DNA from 4 places in the Shewanella mesophila genome. Region 2 is predicted to be linked to each of the others. Evidence: predicted binding sites of a transcription regulator. Region 2 holds the regulator's gene; each other region holds the start of a gene.
What was found. Region 2 encodes sigma-54, which starts transcription at its own class of promoters, with help from an activator protein. Its sites were predicted from a motif close to GTTGGCACGNNNNTNGNNT; they were not measured.

Region 1: K0I73_RS12670 (flagellar assembly protein FlgT) is a predicted target of sigma-54. The motif match lies at 1,515-1,533, and genes of this name have one in related genera.
Region 3: flgB (flagellar basal body rod protein FlgB) is a predicted target of sigma-54. The motif match lies at 1,375-1,393, and genes of this name have one in related genera.
Region 4: K0I73_RS06105 (DUF3192 domain-containing protein) is a predicted target of sigma-54. The motif match lies at 977-995, and genes of this name have one in related genera.

What each region holds. Positions count from the first base shown of each region.
Region 1 is NZ_CP080421.1:2,861,014-2,863,221, reverse strand. It holds gene K0I73_RS12680 (hypothetical protein) at 1-48, opposite strand, end outside; tRNA gene K0I73_RS12675 (tRNA-Arg) at 98-173, opposite strand; gene K0I73_RS12670 (flagellar assembly protein FlgT) at 251-1,408, opposite strand; gene K0I73_RS12665 (GSCFA domain-containing protein) at 1,590-2,208, opposite strand, start outside.
Region 2 is NZ_CP080421.1:614,788-616,995, forward strand. It holds gene ptsN (PTS IIA-like nitrogen regulatory protein PtsN) at 1-164, opposite strand, end outside; gene hpf (ribosome hibernation promoting factor) at 167-454, opposite strand; gene K0I73_RS02755 (RNA polymerase factor sigma-54) at 485-1,978, opposite strand; gene lptB (LPS export ABC transporter ATP-binding protein) at 2,107-2,208, opposite strand, start outside.
Region 3 is NZ_CP080421.1:2,853,229-2,855,436, forward strand. It holds gene flgD (flagellar hook assembly protein FlgD) at 1-511, opposite strand, end outside; gene flgC (flagellar basal body rod protein FlgC) at 522-941, opposite strand; gene flgB (flagellar basal body rod protein FlgB) at 944-1,342, opposite strand; gene K0I73_RS12630 (CheR family methyltransferase) at 1,494-2,208, opposite strand, start outside.
Region 4 is NZ_CP080421.1:1,373,118-1,375,325, reverse strand. It holds gene K0I73_RS06110 (DUF2789 family protein) at 79-309, shown strand; gene K0I73_RS06105 (DUF3192 domain-containing protein) at 567-938, opposite strand; gene K0I73_RS06100 (hypothetical protein) at 1,086-1,421, shown strand; gene K0I73_RS06095 (Zn-ribbon-containing protein) at 1,421-2,194, shown strand.

The DNA.
Region 1 (2,208 bases), 2.1 Mb from region 2:
CCAACGCTGGTTGATGATATTAAGGTTTTCAGCAAAAAGCTCAGTCATGACGCTATCCTAGAAGTTTTACTTCAATGTAAAAGATAAATTCACTAACTGGTCTCCCCACAGGGACTCGAACCCCGATCGATCGCTTAGGAGGCGACTGCTCTATCCTGTTGAGCTATAGGGAGACGTCAGTGATTATACTGTTTTTCATCTCGATGAAAAGGCTTTAGATTTAGTTGCTTAAATAGTGTTCTAAATCCGTCTATATTTTTATCGCGATATCATTAATTTGAATATTCAGCGCTGCATTGGCACCTTCGAGTATTGCTGTTGCACTCTCTTGTGTGACTTGGTCTATGGTGATTGTTGCGCTGCTTTTACTTGCCACCGCTCGCATGTTCTCAAGTCTATCTGGCATGTTTTGTTGGAGTACCAACTGGAAACTATCACCTACTTTTATGCCATTGTTACGGCCGAGATTAATAATGACTCGATTGTGCTGCCGGGAGACTATCTGTCCAAGTAGAGGCCGACAACTGAGCACTTTATCGATATCTACACTTGCTTGAGTTAACACAGTGTCAATATTCTTGCCATAGCTTGAATCCCAAAAGCGATTACTTTGGGATGATACAGTTTCTTGTTTTTCAAATTCCCATTGAGCAGGTGAGTTATAGGATTCACTCCAAATTTGCTCTCCACTAATGCCATGGTAGAGAGACAAGCGAATTTGAAACTGCCTTTCTGGTGAGCTATCCCATAAACCGAGTAAGCTGCTTGCCGCTGGGCTGGTTGAGATGTCTATGATTTCGGGTAATAGTACATATTGGCTATCGGTGATTTCACTTAACCAGCTCGGCAGGCGATAACCGCGTATATCAACTAATGACTGGGTTATGTCTAAGCGCTCATCCGCATGGATATTTGGGAAACTGGCTTTGCCGTGCTGACGTATAATATTTCCCAGTCGCTGAGAAAGTTCTTTTTGAAAGTTACCAATGTTGCCGTATCTTAATTGAGCTCTGTCGTTAATTTGTGCCTGAGTAACTAATATTGCTGCTTTTAGGTTTTCAGTTTGACACTGCTGTTCTGAGGTATTTAACACATCGACACGAAGATTGACTGTAAGTATTTGTTGATCGATTTGCTCACTCAATAGCTCGACCTGTGACGCATGTGTCAATTGCGTGATTGTAAAGTTATCTTTAGCCAGCAGGCCATTTTGTACTTGTTGCTCACTGCTAAAGTTGCCTCCAGACTTAAGTGTTACATAACTTAGCGCTTGCTGTATGGCATCTTCTCTAGCTTGAGTAACATTGCCATTGATAATTTTTGCTTCTCCAGACGTTTCTATCCATTGTGCGAAAGCATTTAAATGGATTAAGGAAACAAGGAAAATCAATAAATTAATTTTTTTCATTACTCGTTCTCTGGTTGATACTCTTGCCTTAAGCTCTACCGGTAGTGCCAAAATGATGACTATTTAATGCCGATAATTGAACCTAAACTCTGTTATTACAGTGAATAAGCAATAAATGTGCCTAGTGAACTCAATTAGTGTAATGACAGATACTCTGACGTTACCTCTTACTGAATAGTGTTTACGCTTTGTTCGACTGGTTTATGAGCGTTAACAGTTTTTTTGCTAGCCAAGAATAATATTTGTCATTACCGTGAATCCAATCTTGTTGCTGGTCTGCGTATTCTATAGTCGATAGATAATTTTCTGGATCTGTTACTTCTTCATCGAATGCTCGTGCTGCATTGAAGAAGGTAACGCCAAATTCAGTCCATATATATTCCATCGCATTAAAATAGGCATAAATGATATTTTTCATGTTTTTAGATTCTTCAAAATACTGACTAAATGGTGGATCTGATATCACGATGACTTTGTGACCATTTTCGTGAAGCTTAAGTAAGATGGAAAGCTGTTCTGTGAGATCGTCATTAAAGTAATCAACGAACTCTTTAAGTGTTATTTCCGCTATTCCTTGTGGGTAAGAATTTTGTATCCATGTTGTAAATCTAGATATATTTTGATGAGTTTGTAGCCCTAAGTTTGTAATAATAGTTGAAGTTAGAGGGGGGCGTTTTTGTTCATGACTATTTAAGTTGTTAAATATTACTGACCATAACTTTCTCGATATGGCATTCTCTAGAGGAACAAAGTATTCGGTGTCACACAGCGCAAATTTCTTTTGAGAGAAACCTGAGCCA
Region 2 (2,208 bases):
CTGCCCATTTTCTCTCTCGCCAGAAGGCTTTCAAAGATCTCTTGAGAGGAAAGGGTGGGGTACTGGACAGCGGCTAAGTCGCTGATAAGTTCCAGTACCTTTTTCTTACTGCCCGGAGTGGCGCAGGTTGTGCACTCCGGCCGCAGGATGGTACTAAGTTCCATCGTTAATGTTTAGTTTGCTTCTCTTTGTGTTTAATGACCTGACGATCTAATTTATCGATCAGGGAGTCTATCGCGGCGTACATATCCGCGTGTTCCGATGTTGCGAAGACTTCTCCACCTCGGAGATGTAACTTTGCTTCAACTTTTTGCATCAATTTTTCGACATTTAATACAACGTGGACATTATTGATCTGATCGAAATGTCGTTCAAGCTTTGTGAATTTCTCTTCAACATAGTTCCGTAGAGATTGGGTTATCTCAATGTGGTGCCCTGTAAGGTTTATTTGCATAAATTCACTCCTCCGGTTTCCAGTTGTTGATTACAAACTTTTACGTTGGTTCGATGGCGGTATCAACATAGCCTCTCGATATTTAGCAATTGTCCGTCTTGCGACTTTAATGCCTTGTTCTGCCAAAAGTTGCGCCATTTTGCTGTCGCTTAACGGCTTCTTCTGGTTTTCTGCTGCGACGAGCTTTTTGATAAATGCTCGTATTGCAGTAGAAGAGCACTCTCCGCCATCGTCGGTTCCCACATGGCTAGAGAAGAAGTATTTTAGTTCAAAAATGCCTCTCGGGGTGTGCATATACTTTTGCGTTGTTACTCGAGAGATGGTCGACTCATGCATTTCAACGGCTTCAGCAATATCGTTTAACACCATCGGCTTCATCGCTTCTTCACCAAACTCAAAGAAGCCTTGTTGAAAATCAACAATACAGTTAGTGACTTTTAACAGGGTTTCGTTGCGACTCTCTAAACTTTTCAAGAACCATTTAGCTTCTTGTAGGTGACCTCTAATAAATTGTCCATCGGCCTGACTCTTAGTGCTGCGAGCCATTGCGGCATAATGCTGGTTTACATTAATCTTAGGCATACTATCGGGATTAAGCTCTACGACCCAACGACCTTTTTTCTTCGTCACGGTGACATCCGGGATAACATATTCGTCTCGGCTGGCAGTAATAGCCAAACCTGGACGTGGATTGAGAGTCTGTATCAGTGAGATAGCATCGCGTAAATCGTCTTCTTTTAACTTAGTTTTTCGCATCAATAGGCGAAAATCTCTACCAGCGATAAGATCTAGATGTTCGCTAATCAACATTCTTGCATTGGCAATATGAGGGGTATCATTACCGTATTGTGCTAGCTGAATAGTTAAACATTCGCTGAGATCTCGCGCTGCAACGCCAACAGGATCGAAATGTTGGACGCGCTTTAGTACCGCTTCTATTTCATCCAGTTCAATTTCTGGATCGCCCATGGCCTCAAGAATATCGTCGCAGGTTTGAGTGAGGTAACCGCGTTCGTCGATGGCATCGATAATTGCGGTAGCGATGGCTAAGTCGTTATCAGAAAAGGGAGTAAGATTTTTTTGCCACTCGAGGTGTTCATACAAGCCTTCACTAGTTTCCCCTTGAAAAGGCATATCATCGTCGCGCATTGCCCCCGAACTGGAGTTAGGTGACGCTGTGTATACCTCATCCCATGTAGTATCAACTGGGAGTTCATCGGGCATGGAATCTTGGGTGAGCGCGTCGGATGTTTCTAAGCCAGAATTATCTTCACTCGAGTCGACTTGTAGCTTGTTTTCATAGTCGACCTCGTAGGTTTCATTGTTATCATTGCGCTCTTCTCGAGCGCCGTTGTCGGCGCCCTCTTGCTCCTCATCTAACTCTAAAAGCGGGTTAGATTCTAATGCCTGCTGGATCTCTTGTTGCAGCTCCAATGACGACAATTGCAACAAACGAATTGCTTGCTGTAATTGGGGTGTCATGGTTAAATGCTGACCCATTTTGAGCTGAAGTGACGCTTTCATCGTACTGCTATTCCCTTGTTTCTAATTATAAAATGAGAAAGCTTTGTTGGTGGCCTTAAGTCGTTAAAGGCAAATATTAATTATGTACGGCAAGGTATTTAACCTATGCCGATCGCTTATAAGATTAACTATAGCTTGAATTGTTCACCTAAGTACACTGCTCGTACTTGCTGGTTGTCTAAGATTTCAGCAGGAGTTCCCTCGGCAATCAAATTGCCATGACTCACAAT
Region 3 (2,208 bases), 2.1 Mb from region 2:
CTTTCTCATCTTCGATACGAACAGTAATTTTTTCAATTGCTTCTGGCGTACTAACAATCCCTTTCAACGTTGGGTCTTCAGCAGATATATGCCCAGTATCCGATGGGATCAATACCTTCTGTCCTACCAATCCAGATGCCTGCAGCGCTTGGCTTGATGTCATCACCGTATTGAGATTAACAATCTCTTCATTCAACTTGGTAATACCATCAACCGTCGAAAATGAAGCCATTTGTGCAATCATCTGATCATTGTCCACAGGCTTAAACGGGTCTTGCATCGACAACTGTTGACTGAGCAAAGAGAAAAAGTCTTCTTGGGTTAACTCCTGACTTTTTGCTTCTGGAATATTGGACTCTTGGGGTAAACGAATACCGTCAAGAAACGGGTTTCCGGTTGTTTCCGTTTGCGACGAAGTTTGAGTACTCGTCGACTGCGGCGCAATCGACTGACCACTTTGCGCTTGAGCGCTGAGTGGAGATTGACTGCTTAAAGGATTAATGAGGCTCACTGCTTACCTCCTAGGAATTGCCAATACGTAATGTTTGCTGCAGCATAGATTTTGCCGCCTCAGCAACTTGTACGTTCATTTGATAAGAGCGTGATGCCGAGATCATATTTGCCATCTCTTCCATCACATTTACATTCGGTTTATAGATATAGCCATCGGCATCCGCTAACGGATGATCCGGAGAGTATTCCTTCTGTAATGGTTTATCACTTTCCACAATCCCTGAGACTTTTACGCCCTGAGAGGTTTGTTGCTGATGAGACGCTTTGGCCATCTCGGCTTCGAATACAGGATGACGCGCACGATAAGTCTGATCGATACTGCTCGAAACGGAATCAGCGTTTGCAATATTACTCGCGGTTGTATTCAACCGAATTGACTGAGCCGACATGCCTGAGCCTGCTACATCAAAGATATTAAATAAGCTCATAATTAATTTCCTTTAAGTGCCTTTTTTAGACCAGAAAACTTACTGTCTAAAAAACCGAGTGACATCTGATATTCCAGCGCATTTTGCATAAACTCAGACTGCTCTTGCTGTATATCTACCGTATTACCATCACCTGTATCGGGCTGGTTCGGCACTCTATAACTAATGTGTTGTTGACTAAGAGCTGCCAAATCAAAGTGTTTTTCATTACTGCGACTCATAGCCAGTCCACTTTGAGTGGTTCGTGCCGCCTGCAATGCCTTATCAAAATCGAGATCTTTAGCTTTGTAATGAGGAGTATCGGCATTGGCAATATTGGAGGAGATAACTTGAGCACGCGCCGAGCGTATCCCCAAAGTATACTGATGCACCCCCAGTGCCTTATCAAAACTAATCGCCATAAAATTGCCTCCTCATACAGATGCAATAATCAAAGCAATAGTCGTGCCAAATAAAGTTGGTAAGCGCTAATTAGATTAACAATGAAGCAGGCATAAAAAATGCCAGCCTTGGCTGACATTATTATTACTGTAATTTCAAACGTAAAGATGACTAGGTACGCTTTTGATAGTAGATCCCAGGATTACAACGGACCATATCAAACTCTTCCGTCAACCCTGCGATAGACTCTGATGCACCTAAAAAAAGGATTCCCTTAGGATTTAATGCGGCAGCAAATTGCCGCAAGATTTTAGCCTTTGCCTCTGGGGCAAAATAGATCAGTACATTACGACAGAAGATTATGTCGAATTTACCGAGCAAGGTATAACTATCTAATAAATTATGCGCTCTAAAATTGACTAAACGTTTAACGTTCGCCTTTATCGTCATGGAACTCGTACCTGAAGACTCAAAAAACTGACGCTTACGCTCATCCGACAACCCTCTACCTAGCGCCAAATTATCGTACTCAGCATTTTTGCAACGCTCCAACATAGATGGTGATAGATCTGTCGCTAAAATTGACGCACTTCCAGGCAATGCTCCAGGTTTACGTTGTTGATATTCTAATATGGTCATCGCCAGAGAATAAGGTTCTTGGCCTGAAGAGCAGGCTGCTGACCAGATTTTTAACGGGCGTCCCAAGCGAGAGTATTCGGGCAATAAACTATTAGCAAGCAATTCAAAAGGGTAGCGGTCACGGAACCATAACGTTTCGTTAGTGGTCATCGCATCGATCACCTCAGCCCGTAACTGACGCTCGGCGGGCTTCATAGAATGCTTAACCACTTCTGACAACGATGGTAGGTTATGTTTCCCCATCAAG
Region 4 (2,208 bases), 760 kb from region 2:
AACTTTAATCGGGTCGATAATTCAATCAAAAAGTTGCATACTCAATTGGTATCAGAGGCTAAAAATAAGGTGATATTTATGGATATGAATCAACCAGACTTTCAATCTCTATTCGATCAGTTGGGATTACCCAGTAGCCAGCAAGATATCGACACTTTTATTAATCAACACCGCATAGAAGCGTCCATTCATCTGACTGAAGCTGATTTTTGGAACGATGCGCAAAAACATTTCCTCAAAGAAGCACTAAGTGACGATGGCTTATGGACCGAAATTGTCGATCAATTAGATGCTCAATTAAGAGATTGATAGCAAAAGAGAGCTACACTTTACAGCCTTATTCTTTCGAACTTATTTGTGTGCGAATTCGATGATGGAAAGACAGAGATTTATGGATGATACTCAGTCCATTGAGCATTATAGGTGCGCTATTGCTTATCCACCTTGGTAAAGAGATTCAACCGAGTGAATAAGTAAAACGTTTAAGTGTAATGAACAGTTGTCAACCCTAGCATTAACCTGCTCTGCACTTATCAAGCTCAGAGCAGGTTAACAGCTAAGTATAGTTACATGTTGTGATAAGCTTTTTCACCCCAACCAACGACAGCGTTATTAGCCAAGACAATTGGCGTGCATTCATCTTTAGTTGTGGTGCCGTCACCTTTAATCCGCTGAGTTCGGTAATATAACACCGAAATCTCTTTATCTTGCTTGATATAGGCTTCATTAAAGTCTGCCGTTCCCATCAAAGTCGTCACTTGATCTCGGCTCATCCCTAAACTTAGCTTGGCTAAATTGGCTCTATTTTGATCTTGTACGCGTTCCCAAGAGTCGCTGTTGCTCCATTGTCCGTCCCCTTCACCTATGTTTAATACACAGCCAGAAAGGCCTATACTAGCGACACTAACCAATACCAAACTTAATAATTTTGTTTTCACTTTAACTTCCTGTTTATCTATTATACATGTCAGAGTTAAAGCAAGGCTTATGCCAAATAAGTATCATATTGTTTTATATAGATATACATAGATTTAAATGAGGCATTTCTTAAAAACATTGCTAATTAGTGAGGAAATTTACTAACTATGAGCCCCATCGAACAGGTCCTTGCGACAGCAAAGTCAATCGCCTCTTCTGGTAAGACCCCAAGCCTGGCGCTAATAAAATCTCGCCTAGGAAACCAGATCCCGATGCCAATATTGGTTCAGGGATTACAACGCTTTAAGGCGTTATCTAAAGAGGAAATTGCCGCACTGGCATTTGATACGACAATGGTCGACAGCCAAGCGCCAGAGCAAACAGCCACACCCACTATCGCCGCCTTGGCTACGCAGATAACCGCGCTACAGTCGCAACAGTTGCAACTCATCGCACGTATTGAAGTTTTAGAATCTGCACTTAGTAACAGAGATAGTCAATAATGCACGTCATTGAATTAAGATTTGAATGCTTCGATAACACTACGATCACCGCTGCTGAACAGGCAATAAACGGGTTGCTCGAAGCCTATCGCGCCAATGGTCAGGTGCTAGGAAGAGAATTTGCTGTCGCCTTTAACGATGGCGAGTTTAGGGTTCGCCTGCTCATGCCCGAGAAGAGTAGTTTAGCCAAGCGTTACAATAGCCCTTGGGTCGAACATGCCCTGCAAATGCTAACTGACGCAAAGCTACTGCACCCAAGAGAGAAGTATATCGGCCAAGATATTAATTCTGAAATCAGCAGTACCGAGCCAGCCAGTTGGCAACTGCTTTATACCAGCTATGTGCACATGTGTTCACCACTGCGCAACGGTGACACCCTACAACCGATCCCGCTTTACAAAATCCCCGCCACATTTAATGGCGATCATAAACGCGTCATTAAGTGGCAAACGGAGTGGCAAGCGTGCGATGAACTGCAAATGGCCGCAGCGACTAAAGCGGAATTTGCTGCGCTAGAAGAGCTGACACGCTGTGACAGCGACCTATTCAGGCGAGGATGGGATCTGCGTGGCCGAATCGAATATCTCACCAAGATCCCTACTTACTACTACTTATATCGAGTTGGCGGTGAAAGCCTTGCAGCGGAGAAACAGCGAGCCTGCCCTCGCTGTGGCAACGCCCATTGGCGGCTCGATGAACCACTATTAGACCTGTTTCATTTTAAATGCGACAACTGCCGTATTGTGTCAAATATCTCTTGGGATCACCTATAGTCTAGCGGGCCTGA